DNA from 4 places in the Rhizobium sp. S163 genome. Region 3 is predicted to be linked to each of the others. Evidence: predicted binding sites of a transcription regulator. Region 3 holds the regulator's gene; each other region holds the start of a gene.
What was found. Region 3 encodes LexA, which represses DNA repair genes until DNA is damaged. Its sites were predicted from a motif close to TGTTCNNNNTGTGTTCNG; they were not measured.
Positions count from the first base shown of each region.

Region 1: a site for LexA is predicted at 1,787-1,804, ahead of QTL96_RS30320 (helicase-related protein). Genes of this name have one in related genera too.
Region 2: a site for LexA is predicted at 1,756-1,773, ahead of QTL96_RS16650 (2'-5' RNA ligase family protein). Genes of this name have one in related genera too.
Region 4: a site for LexA is predicted at 2,330-2,347, ahead of QTL96_RS04340 (ribonuclease). Genes of this name have one in related genera too.

Region 1 covers NZ_JAUDSA010000038.1:278,423-281,928, reverse strand. Annotated here, with positions in the region: gene QTL96_RS30320 (helicase-related protein) at 1-1,601, opposite strand, end outside; gene QTL96_RS30315 (DUF3309 family protein) at 2,282-2,437, shown strand; gene QTL96_RS30310 (YMGG-like glycine zipper-containing protein) at 2,468-2,728, shown strand; gene efp (elongation factor P) at 2,879-3,448, opposite strand.
Region 2 covers NZ_JAUDSA010000018.1:229,953-233,458, forward strand. Annotated here, with positions in the region: gene QTL96_RS16645 (succinylglutamate desuccinylase/aspartoacylase family protein) at 1-1,015, opposite strand, end outside; gene QTL96_RS16650 (2'-5' RNA ligase family protein) at 1,060-1,677, opposite strand; gene QTL96_RS16655 (glycosyltransferase) at 1,801-3,030, shown strand; gene QTL96_RS16660 (methylated-DNA--[protein]-cysteine S-methyltransferase) at 3,140-3,506, shown strand, end outside.
Region 3 covers NZ_JAUDSA010000003.1:154,332-157,837, forward strand. Annotated here, with positions in the region: gene QTL96_RS00860 (ComEC/Rec2 family competence protein) at 1-1,267, shown strand, start outside; gene lexA (transcriptional repressor LexA) at 1,248-1,973, opposite strand; gene QTL96_RS00870 (VOC family protein) at 2,173-3,057, shown strand; gene kdsA (3-deoxy-8-phosphooctulonate synthase) at 3,054-3,506, shown strand, end outside.
Region 4 covers NZ_JAUDSA010000003.1:832,370-835,875, forward strand. Annotated here, with positions in the region: gene QTL96_RS04335 (hypothetical protein) at 1-1,507, opposite strand, end outside; gene QTL96_RS04340 (ribonuclease) at 1,582-2,316, opposite strand; gene QTL96_RS04345 (alpha/beta hydrolase) at 2,471-3,409, shown strand; gene QTL96_RS04350 (DMT family transporter) at 3,445-3,506, shown strand, end outside.

The sequences.
Region 1 (3,506 bases), on a different contig from region 3:
AAAGCAAGCGCCTTTTGCGAAGCAGCCTGGACAGCCTTCGCGTCCGGACCATCCGCTCCCGATACAGGCGTGAACCGGAAACCCGACAACTGCCCTACATGATGTCCTTCTACGAAGACATCGCCATTTACACTGATTTCAGCTTCCAGCATCGCATTCTCTCTCAGGCGCTTCATGAGCACAGATGTCCTGCGATCAACAAAGCGTTTCGTCAACCTTTCATGTAACGCATCGGACAATCGATCTTCGATTTCCCGCGTCTTTTCCTGCCAGTGTGTCGGATCGGCAAGCCAGCTGGGCCGATTCGATACATAGGTCCACGTCCTTATCTGCGCGATTCGCGCCGAAAGCGTGTCAATTTCACCGTCAGTTCGATCTGCGCGGTGCACTTGTTCGGCAAGGAAATTCTCATTTACCGTGCCATAGCGCACGAGATCGGAAAAGAGGGTCGCGATCAGATCGGCGTGCTGGGCCGGCGTAATGCGCCGATAATCCGGCAGCGCGCAGGCCTCCCATAGCTTTTCGACCCTCGCAGGGGTATCCGCCAGATCGCGGATCTCGGGATAGCGCGACAGCTGCTCCAGCGCCTGCTGGTCGACAGCCGGCAGCGCGCGCGTCAGGCCGGGCACGCGTGGCCCGGTTTCAAGGCTGGCGCGAAGCGTCTGGATCGACTTGAAATCGAGGTCCGTGGTGCGCCACTGCAGCACCTTGACGTTGTCAAAGTGGTGGCCCTCGATGCGGCCGACCAGCTCCTCGTCGAACGGATCGACATGGCCCGTCACACCGAATGTACCGTCGCGCAGATGGCGTCCGGCGCGTCCGGCGATCTGGGCAAGCTCGGCGGGATTGAGATTGCGGAACTGGTAGCCGTCGAACTTTCGGTCCTGGGCGAAGGCGACATGGTCGACATCGAGGTTGAGCCCCATGCCGATCGCGTCCGTCGCCACCAGATATTCGACGTCGCCTGCCTGGTAGAGCGCGACCTGGGCATTGCGGGTGCGGGGGCTCAGCGCGCCGAGAACGACGGCCGCGCCGCCGCGCTGGCGGCGGATGAGCTCGGCGATCGCATAGACCTCATCGGCCGAAAAGGCGACGATGGCGGAGCGCTGCGGCAGGCGGGTAATCTTCTTCTGGCCGGCGTAAAGCAGGTGCGACAGGCGCGGACGCTCGACGACGGTGATGCCGGGAAGCAGATGCTGGAGGATCGGCCGCATGGTGCCTGCGCCGAGCAGTAGCGTTTCGTCGCGACCGCGCAGATGCAGGATGCGGTCGGTGAAGATGTGGCCGCGCTCGAGATCGCCGGCGAGCTGCACTTCGTCGATGGCGACGAAGGCGGCCTTGGTTTCGCGCGGCATCGCTTCGACGGTGCAGACGGAGTAGCGTGCATTCGGCGGCGAGATCTTCTCCTCGCCGGTCACCAGGGCTACGTTGTGGACACCAACCTTTTCGCAGACACGGGTATAGACCTCGCGCGCGAGCAGGCGCAGCGGCAGGCCGATGATGCCGGTACCGTGGGCAACCATCCGCTCGATGGCATAATGGGTCTTGCCTGTATTGGTTGGACCGAGCACCGCGGTCACGCCGCGCCCACTCAGTATCATCGGCTGCGATGTCAGTGTCTTTGTCCTGCAGACGGGGCGGGGGTGCCCCGGGGGTAAAACCAAGCTCCTGATCCGAAGCAGACAAACAAATGGACAGCCGTTGGCGCAAACGCAAGGGCTGATTTCAATTTCACCGGCGGATTTTAGCTCTCGCGAATAGCTTGTGGAATGCTCGCATAACGATTCGGAACAGCAGTAGAACGAATCGGAGACGAATCGCTGACTCCCGATGATTCAGGGTTTGTTCACTGCTAAGTATTGATTTTGAATCACTTTTTCCCACCAGATGCTGAATCGGATGATTCTCGCTTGGCGTGTACAGGCTTTTTTGTTCGGCGGATAAGGAAGGGGCGTGTAGCGGTGACTTCGGTTCCGCCCGAAATGTAAAAAATCCGTTTCGAAGCGGGCTCGATCAAATCCGGAACAAAGGGAAGACGAATCAGCGACTTTGCCGGCTTCCCGGTTTGTTCACGACAACCTATTGTGTTTTATGGAAATTTTAACCATAGGCGCAAATGCGCCTTTGGCGCCGCGCCTCGGCAGCGTCGACGCGAGGATGCCAGATGACGTCGGCTTGCCTGCTGAAAAATATTGTCCTGTTGGAAAAAATCGGCGGAACCAAAAGCCGGCTTACGTGTTTCTCGCTCATTCAAACTCGAAATGCGCTGAGGTCACGGGATATGCTTGGAACCATACTACTCATTATCCTTATTCTGCTTTTGCTCGGAGCTCTGCCGAATTGGGGCTATAGTCGCAGCTGGGGCTATGGACCTTCTGGCGGTTTGGGCCTAGTTCTCGTCATTATTATCATTCTTGTACTCATGGGCCGTATCTAAGCGCCCGAAAAACCTGGGAGAAATGTCATCATGATGAAGAAGATTGTACTCATCGGCGCCCTGGTCGGCGCGCTCGCATCCTGCACGGCCACGGAACAAGGCACCGCGATCGGCGCCGGCACCGGCGCTGTCATCGGCGGCGCGGTCAGCCACAGCTGGGGTGGCGCGGCGGTCGGCGCCGTTGCCGGTGGTCTCGCCGGCGCGCTCATCGGCCAGTCGGTCGAACGCCGCGGCTACTGCGTCTACCGCGACCGCTACGGCCGCCGCTACGAAGCACGTTGCCCGCGCTAAAGGCTTTGGCCTGAGCGATCAGGTCTACGGATAAGAAAAGGCGTCGGTTTTCCGGCGCCTTTTTTGTTGTCTTGTAGTTGGGAAAGACTGCCAAAGAAAAAGGCCGCATCGCGGGGCGATACGGCCTTTGAAGCTTCGGTCGGCGCCGGATTAGTTCTTGGCGCGCTCGACGTAGGAGTTGTCTTCGGTCGCGATGACGACGCGGGTGCCGGCGTCGATGTGCGGGGGAACCGAGGTGCGGACGCCGTTGGAGAGCATAGCCGGCTTATAGGAAGACGATGCCGTCTGGCCCTTGACGACCGGCTCGGTTTCGGTGATCTCGAGTGTCACATGGCGCGGCAGCTGCAGCGCGAGCGCTACACCTTCGTGCATGGACAATATGCAGACCATGCCTTCCTGCAGGTAGGCCTTCTGGTCGCCCATGGTTTCGACGTCTACGACGACCTGGTCATAGGATTCCGGGTTCATGAAGTGGAAGCCTTCGCCGTCCTCATAGAGGAACTGGTGGTTGACGTCTTCCACGAAGGCGCGCTCGACCTGCTCGGTCGTGCGCCAGCGCTCGGAGACCTTCACGCCGTCGACGATGCGGCGCATGTCGACCTGGGTGACCGGCGTGCCCTTGCCCGGGTGGAAGTTGTTGGCCGTCAGAACGACGTAGAGCTTGCCGTCCACATCGAGGACGTTGCCCTTGCGGACGGAAGAGGCGATGACCTTGACCATAAGAGTTCCTTGTAACTCGGCTTTTGGCGTCGTAGAGGACTGTCGAAATGGCCCCAGA
Region 2 (3,506 bases), on a different contig from region 3:
GGTCGGCGCGGCGGCGCACCAGGCGCGACGAGGTGCGGGTGACGATCAGCCCGGCCTGCGGCGCGCGCACTTCGATTGCGCCATCGGCCATACCCGGCCGGGTGAGGATGGTCGCCAAGAGATCGCCTTCCTTGATCTCCTCGCCGATGTTGCGATGGAACAGGACAGTGCCGGCTTCAGGCGCGCGGATCATCTCGATATTGTCGAGCGGCACGGCAGGGCCGGCGAAGGGCGCAAGCGTGACCTGATGGGCGATGGCGCCGCGCGCGGCGAGGAAGTTGAACAGCCCCTCGGCATCCTTCTTCGCCATGTCGGGATAGACGTCGCGCATGCCGCGAAGCTCGACGGTGACCGAAAGCTTGCCCGGCAGCCGCGTCTTCTTCTCCTGCGTTTCGTGCTTCCAGGCATAGCCGACCGCCTCTTCGAAGGCCGAGCTTTCGCCATCCGACAGGAGCACCGCTTCCATGTCGAGGGCTGCGGCGAGATCGGCCGCCTCCGGCCAGAAGGCCTCGTCGATATAGGCATATTGCAGCGATTCATCGTCGCAATGCAGGTCGATCACCAGGTCGGCTTCGAGCGCCATATGCATCAGCTGCCGCTTCAGCCGGTCGACGGCGTTGTAGCGATCAAGCTCGGCCACCAGCCCGTCGCGATCCTTGACCGAGATCAGCGGGAACTCGCGGTTGAAATTGGTGCGCGTCCCAAGATCGAACCGGCCCTGCAGCTCGCCAAAATGCGATTGCGCCGCACCAACAGGATTGGCGTGCGGGATGATCGTGATATCGCTCAGGATCTCGCCGGCGCTTTCGGCCGCGCGCAGCTTTTCGCAGAGAAAATGCACCAGCGCCGTGCCCGGCAGCTCGTTGGCATGCAGCGCCGCCTGGATATAGATCTTCGGCGCCTTCGGGTCGCTACCCTTGAAGCGCAGCACCGGCAGCCGCCACTCCATTCCCGCCGTATCGCCTGAAATGATGATCTCGGACCTATCCATCTTTGTCTCCGCTGCTGCTGTCATTGCTGCAGCAGCTTTAAGCGCGTTCCGATACATGAGGCAAGCGGTCAGCCGCGTTCGCGAAGCGGCCAACTCGCGATAGGCTCGTAAGCCGGCTCACCCGGCCGCTTGTGCAGGAGCACGAACTCCCGCGCGGGCATGATGACAGGCGCGGCAAGCACAGTCTTTGCCACCGTCTCGTCAGCATAAAACAGCGTCGCATGCGGCTGGAAATCGGCTTTCACATGCGGGTCGCAGCCGATCGCATGCATCTCGATACCGATCTGGATATGCAGCTGTCGCAGAAGTTCCCGACCGCCATTGCCTGAGAGGACGATGGCGTTGCGCGACGCGGTTCTGAATGTCGCGACATGGTCGAAGCTGAGATCGAAGCGGCAGGCATCGACCGCCGACGCCGCCTGGCAAGCCGCGAAGATCATCTCGTCCTTGATCTTCTCGGCGCTGGCGACGCCGTAGAGCGAAATGTGCAGCCGCTCGGGCGCCATGGGTGAGAGAAGCCCGTCGTGCTCCCTCTGCAGGCGTGCTTGTATCTCCAGGCAGGCCTGGCGCGCGTCGGGATCCGGCAGGATCGCGAAAAACAGGGTTTCTTTGCCAAATCTTGACGATTTCGGGTGCATCGTGCGGCTTGCGAAATCGAAGGACGATTGCGTGTTCTGTTCGTGCATGACCAACCACCGGAGCATCCGCCCCGCCTCTGTCTATCCAGGGAACGCAGGGATGGTAGCAGGTGAATTGAGGAAAGCAAGAACAAAAGAAGAACATTTGAGATCGATGCCGGGAGACTGTACATGCGTATCCTGATGGCCTGCGCGGCCTTTCCGCCCTTCATCGATGGCGGCGGCCCGATTTCGGCCATGATGGTCGCCAAGCTCTTGATCGCCGCAGGCCACGACCTCGAAGTCGTCAACGTCTCGGGCGAGGACAGGCACGAGGTCTATGACGGCGTGCCCGTGCATCGCCTGACGACGCTGAATATCGACTGGAATTACCGCCTGCCGCGGCCGGGCTGGAAGAAGCTGATCTGGCATGCGCTGGAGAATTTCAATCCGCGCGCCTATCTGGTGATGCGCCGCGAAATCCGCCGTTTCAAGCCGGATATTGTGCTGACCGACAGCATCGAAAACATCAATGTCGCCACCTGGGCGGCCGCCAAGCGTTCAGGCGTGCCGGTCTGCCACATCCTGCGCAGCGCCTTTTTGCTCTGCTGGAAGGCCAGCATGCGGCGTGGCGACGACAATTGCGTGCGCGCCTGTTCCTCCTGCCAGGTCTCATCCTACGGCAAGAAATTCTTCTCGCGCTATGTCGATGCGGTGGTCGGCGAGACCGATTTCATCATCGGCCGCCACACCGAGCATGATTATTTCCCCAATGCCAGCACCCAACGCGTGCCCGGCGCCGTTCCGCCGATTGCTCGCAGCGAACCGCGCAAAGCGCCGGAAGGGCCGATGCGCTTCGGCTTCATCGGCGTGCATGATCCGGTGAAGGGCCTCGATACGCTGGCCAGCGCCGCCCACCGGCTGGTCAACGACCAGAACGTCCGCTTCGTCATCGCCGGCAGTGCCAAGAGCGATTATTCGAAGTCGCTGCCGCAGAAATTTCCCTGCGAGAATACGAAGTTCCTCGGCTGGACCAAGCCTGAGGATTTCTTCCCTCAGATCGACGTTCTCGTCGTGCCCTCGCTCTTCCGCGAACCTTTCGGCCGCGTGGTGATCGAAGCCTTCGCGCAGGGCGTCCCCGTCATCGGTGCCCGCTCCGGCGGCATCCCGGAATCGATCGATCCGGGCAAGGACGGCTATCTCTTCGATCCCGGCGACGACAAGGCGCTCGCCGCCGAGATCGCCTCCATGGCGGCAAAACCAGAGGCTATTCCGGCGCTGTCGCGCGCAGCCCTTGACGCCGCACGTCGCTACGAGCCGCAAAAGATCGCCGCCGGTTTCGACGCCGTCTTCGCCAAGCTCCGCCCGGATCTCGCAAAGCCGGCGCAGGAAGACGCCGAGCCCCGCCAGGCACACGGCTGACTGCAAATTCGCGACGCGCAAGAAACGGGTTGAATTCTTGGCCGGCAGGTACGATTTTTGGGTGAGGCCGATCCTATGGCCGAAGCTCCAGTATTGGGAGGCGAGACCCATGGCCCAACAAGCACAGCATTATGCCATCTTCGAAACCGCGGGCGGCTTCTGCGGCATCGCATGGAACGCCGTCGGCATCACCCGCTTCCAGCTGCCGACATCAAGCGCTGATGGAACCGAACGCCTGCTGCTCCGCCGCGTCCCCGATGCCCAGCCGGCATCCCCGACGCCTGACATCGCCCAAGCCATCGCCGCCGTGAAACGCTATTTCGCCGGCGAACCGATCGACTTCTCCGATCTCGCGCTCGAGCTCGCCGGCCAGGACGATTTCTTCCGCGACATCTACGCCGCCGCCCGCCGCCTGCGCTGGGGCGAAACGACCACCTACGGCGCGCTCGCCAAAGAGCTCGGCCACGGCCCCGAAG
Region 3 (3,506 bases):
GGTCGCCGTGCTGTTCGATCGCCCCTCGATCAGCCTGCGCAACATCGCGCTCTCGGCGCTGCTGATCATCCTGATGTCGCCATCGGAGGTGCTGGGCCCCAGCTTCCAGATGTCCTACGCCGCAACGCTGGCGCTGGTCGCAGGCTTTGCCGTCTGGACCAGGAGACGGCACCGAGAGAGCGTCTTCCTGACGCACCCCGCAATTAAGCCGGTTATGGCCACGTTCCGCTTCTTCGGCGGCATCGCGCTGACCTCGATGATCGGTGGTTTCTCGACGGCGCTGTTTTCGATCGAGCATTTTCACAGGCTGAGCGGCTACGGCCTGCCCGCCAACCTGCTCGCCATGCCCGTCATCTCCTTCATCGTCATGCCCTTCGGAATGCTCGCGATGTTGGCGACGCCCTTTGGCCTCGATGCGGCGCCATGGATCGTCGCCGGCTTCGGGCTGGATCTGGTGATCGATATCGCCAAGATGGTTTCCGGCTGGGGCGGCAGTGTCGATATCGGGCGGATACCGGAGTGGTATTTTGCGCTAGCCGTCCTCGGCTTCCTCGTCTGGGGTCTGATGCGCACACGCCTGCGATGGATCGGCGCTGCGGTTGCCGCGCTAGCAACGCTTGTCGTCGTCCTGCTCCCGGCCGCACCGGCGCCAGAGCTGGTTGTCTCCGAGGATGGAAGCCTCGTGGCATCAGTCAAGAGCGACAGCCTCGCCAGCAACCGCGAACGGCCGCCCGACTTCATCTTCGGGCAATGGCAGCGCGCGCTCGCCATCGAAGACCACAAGCCGCCCGAGATGCTCGACGGCGAGGCCTTGCCCATTCTGAGAAGGGGCGAGCCAAGGCCAAGACTGACGTTGAAACAACAACGCGAAGCCCGCGCCATGATGCGCGCTGCTGCGGCTTCCACAAACGACAATGGCTTCCAATGCCTCAAAACGGCCTGGTGCGTGACAGCGCTCGACAGCGGCTACATCATCGCGACGCTCGAAAACGCCGCCTATCTCGGTCCCGCCTGCGATGTGGCCGATATCGTCATCACGCCGGTGCGCCTCCGCCAGGCGACATGCCGCTCCGGCGCAATGCTATTGACCGGCGAAACCCTCAGACGATCGGGCGCCGTTGAAATCCGCATCGACGAGCAGGGGACACCCGTCGTCAAAGCAGCCTATGAAAGTCTCGGTCGCCCCTGGATGCGCCATCGCGCCTATGACTGGCGCAACGACAGCTTCAGCGATGATCCGTCACCACTCAGTGATACCGGCGAATAAGCCCGACGAGCTTGCCCTGAACCTTGACGCGGTCAGGCCCGAAAATGCGGGTCTCATAAGCCGGGTTGGCCGCCTCAAGCGCGATCGACGCGCCCTTGCGGCGGAAACGCTTCAGCGTTGCCTCTTCATCGTCGACAAGCGCCACGACGATATCGCCGGGGTTGGCGGTGTTGCCGTTGCGGATGATGACGGTGTCGCCGTCGAAAATGCCGGCTTCGATCATCGAGTCGCCCTTGACCTCGAGCGCATAATGCTCGCCGGAGCCGAGCATGTCGGCGGGGACGGTGATGTCGTGGGTGTTGTTCTGGATCGCCGAGATCGGCACACCGGCAGCGATGCGGCCCATGACGGGAACGGAAGCCGAGTTGCCGTTGTCGGCGCTTGGCGCGGCTTTCGGGGCAGGGGCTGCGGCCACCGGCTGCGGTTTGCCGAGGCTGCCCTCGATGACGCTCGGCGAAAAGCCGCGTCGCGGCTGCAGGCTCGGATTATAGGCCTCCGGCAGCTTGATGACCTCAAGCGCGCGCGCCCGGTTAGGCAGCCGGCGAATGAAGCCGCGCTCTTCCAGAGCCGTGATCAGCCGGTGAATGCCGGATTTTGATGCGAGATCGAGTGCATCCTTCATTTCGTCGAAGGATGGCGGAACGCCCGACTCTTTCATCCGCTCATGAATGAACAGAAGCAGTTCTTGTTGCTTGCGTGTCAGCATCGAAATGAACCCCAGAGTCGTGAAACAAAGCCAGAACGGACACTATATGTTCCATATGTGTTCCGCAAGTGCCTAAATTTTCGTAAAACTTGGCTCGGAATCGTCGCGATTTTGCACTTCATTCGATTTAACCGCGCTCGCCTCTTGCATTGTGGCGAAAGCCAGCGCACATCTCTGCCGATTTCGGGAGGATTTGCTGATGCGTGACCCCCATCCTCTGGACCACGTGGTGCTGCCGGTCGTCAATATCGAGATGGCGCGCGAGCGCCTGGGCAAGCTCGGTTTCACCGTCGCCGTCGATGCGCGGCACCCATTCGGCACCGAGAATGCCTGCGTCTTCTTCGCCGACAAAACCTATCTCGAGCCGCTCGGCGTCGCCAGTCTGGAGACTTACGAGGCGGCCATAGGAGACGGCAACGTTTTCACCGCTCGCGACCGCGCCTTTCGCTTCCGCTGCGGCGACGACGGCTTGTCGGCTATCGTCTTCGGCACGCCGGATGCCGATAGCGATCACGCCCGCTTTACTGCCGATAGCATGAGCGGCGGCGACATGCTAGAGTTCGCCCGGCAGATGAAGATGCCGGATGGTTCCGAGGCGACCGCCGCGTTCCGCCTCGCTTTCGCGGCCGATCTACGCGCGCCCGATTTCTTCCTCTTCGCCTGCCAGCGCGTCAACCCCCTGCCCAGCGACCGCAAGGCGTTGGAAACGCACGCGAACGGCGTTTTGGGCATCTTGTCGATCGTGCTCTCGTCGTCCGATCCGAAGGCGTTCGCGCCGCTGTTGCAGTTGGCGTCTGATGCGCAGGCGACCCGCGAGGAGGCGTTCGGTGTCAGCCTCGATGCCGGCAACGCCTGTATCAATATCCTGTCGCCGGATGGCTTGAACGCCTACTACGATCTCTCCGAGCCCAAGGCCGATCGCGGCTTGCGCGGCGCGGCGATTGTCTTTTCCGTTGCCGATCTCGCCGTGACAGAGGCGCATTTGGCTGCTAACGGGATCACCTATACACGCAAGAACAATCGAATTCTGGTGAAGGCCGCACCCGGCCAGGGTGCGCTCTTCGCCTTCGAGGAGAAACGATGACTGAAACCAATTCCGAAGTGGCCGTTGGCGAAGGCGCCGGCCGTGTGGTGTTTTCCAACGCCGGCAAGCTGTCGCTGATCGCCGGCCCCTGCCAGATGGAAAGCCGCGACCATGCCTTCATGATCGCCGGCACGCTGAAGGAGCTCTGCGACAAGCTCGGCATCGGCCTTGTCTACAAGTCCTCCTTCGATAAGGCCAACCGCACGTCGCTGTCGGCCCAGCGCGGCATCGGGCTTGAAACGGCGCTTGAGGTGTTCGCCGATCTCAAGAAGGAATACGGTTTTCCTGTCTTGACCGACATCCACACCGAGGAGCAGTGCGCCGAAGTCGCCACTGTCGTCGATGTGCTGCAGATCCCGGCCTTCCTTAGCCGGCAGACGGACCTGCTGGTCGCCGCCGCCAAGACCGGCCGCGCCATCAACGTCAAGAAGGGCCAGTTCCTGGCGCCT
Region 4 (3,506 bases), 680 kb from region 3:
GCATGGCGATCCCCTGCGGTGTGGCGACGCGGCCCGGCGTGACGGTTTGAAGGACGGAGAAATCCTGCCGCTCGCACTCGCTCGCCACCATATAGTCGACCTCGTCGAATTTATGCTGAACCGACGGCACCAGCACGAAGAAGACACAAAGCGCGGCCGCAACGGCAGCAGCGGCAACCGCGGAAAGCCGGTACATTTTGTCGAAGGCCTGTGATTTCATCGTCATCGTCGCGATGACGGCGGGTAGGAACACCGGCATCAGCGCGATCGGAAAGCGAATGTTGCGCGTCACGAAGCAGGTGAGAACGAGGGCGCCCAACGCCATGAGATAGGCGATTGCTGGTCCAAACGACCGCTCCCGCATTTTGAACAGCACGAGCGGACCGACATAGGCGCCAACAGCAGCCGTCAATGCCAGGAGCAGCAGCAGATCATATTGACCGTTCTCGTAGAAATACCGGATGCTCTTTTCCTGCCATACCCGATCGAACCACAGCTCCCGCGATACCGGGTCGATGATGCCATAGGGGCCTGTAACGCAGGATGGAAAGAGGTAGGCGGCGACGACCAGAACCGCGACGGCCGGAATTGCCAGGGCAAGGAGCCGCATGAAAGGCCCCGCGCGATCACGCTGGATCGCCACGCCCGCACCGAGAACGACGGAGAACGCCGATAGCAGGAAGATGTAGGGGGCGGAGAAGGCGTCGCATTGCGTCGAGACGGCAGCGGCGGGACCGAGGAACGCCATGGCGGATACAAGCGTGACGATCACCATCGAGACGGATGCGGCGACAAGGACGGTACGAACCCCGGCGACATTTCCGATGTAGCAGACAACGAGCCCGGCATAGGCGATCACGACGAGCGGAAGACACTCGAGGCCGATCACCGTCGAGATCGCCGCACCCGCGCCGATCATCAGCCCCCCTGCCCGATCCCATCGCACCAGCCCCGCGACGATCATCATGAGAGCGACGATCTGGACGTTATGGTGATCGATACGACCCGGCGTGAACTCCAGCACGCCCATGCTCATGAGAACGGTGGCGAGCATCAGCGACAGCGTGAGCGCCGTCTCCGTCAGCGAAAACCCTGCAAGCAGGCGCCGTGCAGTCGTCGCGACCAGCAGGCAGCAGAGCGAAAGCAACATCGGCGGCCAGACCTGGAAGGCAACGGAGAGTGCCTGCGCGGTCGGCATGAAAGGCTGCAGCAACCAGGCGATCGCGACATAAGGGAGATCGACCAGCCGTGACCATGGCGACACGTAGGTCGCCGGCATCGAGATGAAGGGAAGCGACAGATCGAACCAGTGCCCCTGCGGGGACATCAGATGCCGGATCTGGAGTTCGCGCAACTGATCGTCGATATCGCTGACGAACCTTATCCCATCAGCGAGATCGAACAGCACCATCGCGAGCGCGGTCGCATAGACGATCAGGAACATGCGCCATAACGGCATCTCTCCTGCAGCAGTCTGATCGCTTTCAGATGCAACTATGTCGGACATTCGTCGTCACTCGAGCTGTTGGTCACCGCCAGCCCGAGACGATAGACGTCAAAAATTGAGATTGTCCTACGACCTCAAAAACCCGCTGCGTCGACGACACCCTCGTTGCAGCCGAAGGATGTCCGGCCCGCGCCCTGGATGAGATCACCGAGATCCTTGCCCTTCCCGCTGGTCGCATCGGCGGAGAGACCGATCGTCAGTTCGCTGATCACGCGGCTGTTGCCGGCGCGGCGGCAGCTCATCTTTACCCGGTCGCCGGCGCCGGGGCCGAAGCTCCTGTCGAACGCCGCCTTGATCGCGTCTCCAGTCAGTGACTTGCCGATATTGGCGGCGAACAGTTCCTGGACGGCGGATCCGTTCAGGTCCTCGATCAATCTCACCGCATCGGCGAAGTAGGCGTCGGCGCTCATGCCGGTGCAGGTGCCGTGCTTGGTCCATTCATGCCGCTCGAGCGCCGATTGCGTCCCAGGCATGACCTTGTCGAGCGATGCCTTCGTCTCGGCCGAGAGTTTTACCTCCGGCAGGTCCCTCCAATCGCCACCCTTGTCGGCGGAGCGATCAGCGTCGGAAACGCCGCAGTAATCCTTGCGCATCGGCCAGAGCCCGTGCAGCGAGAAGTTCTTGGCGTCGTAGCGGTCGCTGCCTTGACTGGCGCATTCGGCCTTGCGCTGGTTGGTCTGGCAGAAGGCCGGCTGCCAGCTGGCAGCGAGAATGAAGCGCGTGCGCCCGCCGCCCTCCTGCGCAAAAGCCGGGACGGCCATGATCGACAACAGGAACAATGCGATGACGCGAAAAACGAGATTGCCCATACTCATCCCCACAAAGAACAATTCATGAACATGAAAGCACGCGATGCATCGGCAGGCAAGCGGCAAAACGGCAGATACGAAAATCTCCGGCACAACCTATCCCGCCTGTTGCATTTGACCGCTGTTCTGGTCTTCTCCCGCCACGGAGGAAATCATGTTTGCAGAAACCCGGCGCCTCGACCATGCGGGCGCTTCACTGGCCTATCACTATCAGCAGCCCGAAGGCACTGAGCGCGGCATTCTCTTGATCAGCCATGGACTAGCCGAGCACTCGAAACGCTACCAGCGCTTTGCGCAAGCGATGGCTTCGCGCGGCTATCACGTCTACGCCCACGACCATCGCGGCCACGGCGAGACCACCGCGCCGGACGCGCCGATCGGCCGCTTCGCAAGGCGTAATGGCGCGAGCTACGTTGTCGACGATATCGAGGCGATGCGCGACGAAGCGGCGACCGAGCATCCGGGCCTGCCGATCATCCTCTTCGGCCACTCCATGGGCGGGCTGATCGCGCTCAACGCGGCCGTCACCTACCCGCGAAAATTCGACGCCGTCGCCGTCTGGAACTCGAACTTCAATCCGGGCTTGGCCGGCCGCGCCGCGCAGGCGATCCTCCTGATCGAGCGCGCGCTGAAAGGCTCCGACGTCCCGAGCGACCTGCTGCCGAAGCTCACCTTCGGCACCTGGGCGAAATCGGTCGCCAACCGCCGCACCGATTTCGACTGGCTGTCGCACGATCCCGAAGAGGTCGACAAGTATGTGGCCGATCCGCTCTGCGGCTTCGGCGCCTCCGTCTCGCTCTGGCTCGACCTCTTCGAGCTCACCTTCCGGGCGCCGCAGAAAGAACATCTCGCCCGCCTGCCGACCGAGACGCCGATCCACCTGGTGGGTGGCGGCCAGGACCCGGCGACGGAGAATGGAAAAGCCATTCTCTGGCTGTCAAACCATTTGAAAACCCATGGCTTCTCCCGTATTAGCACTGAGATATATCAGGACATGCGCCACGAGACCTTGAACGAGATCGGCGCCGACGCGGCCATATCGGCATTCGCCGATTGGTGCGATCAGGCAACCGCGCGTTCCGTGGGCGGCTGATCCCGCTCCCTACACCAAAACCAGAGAATACCGTCATGAGCAGCAACGCGGCACCCGGCACCAGCAACACCCCATCGGAAGTGATGATGGGGCTGAT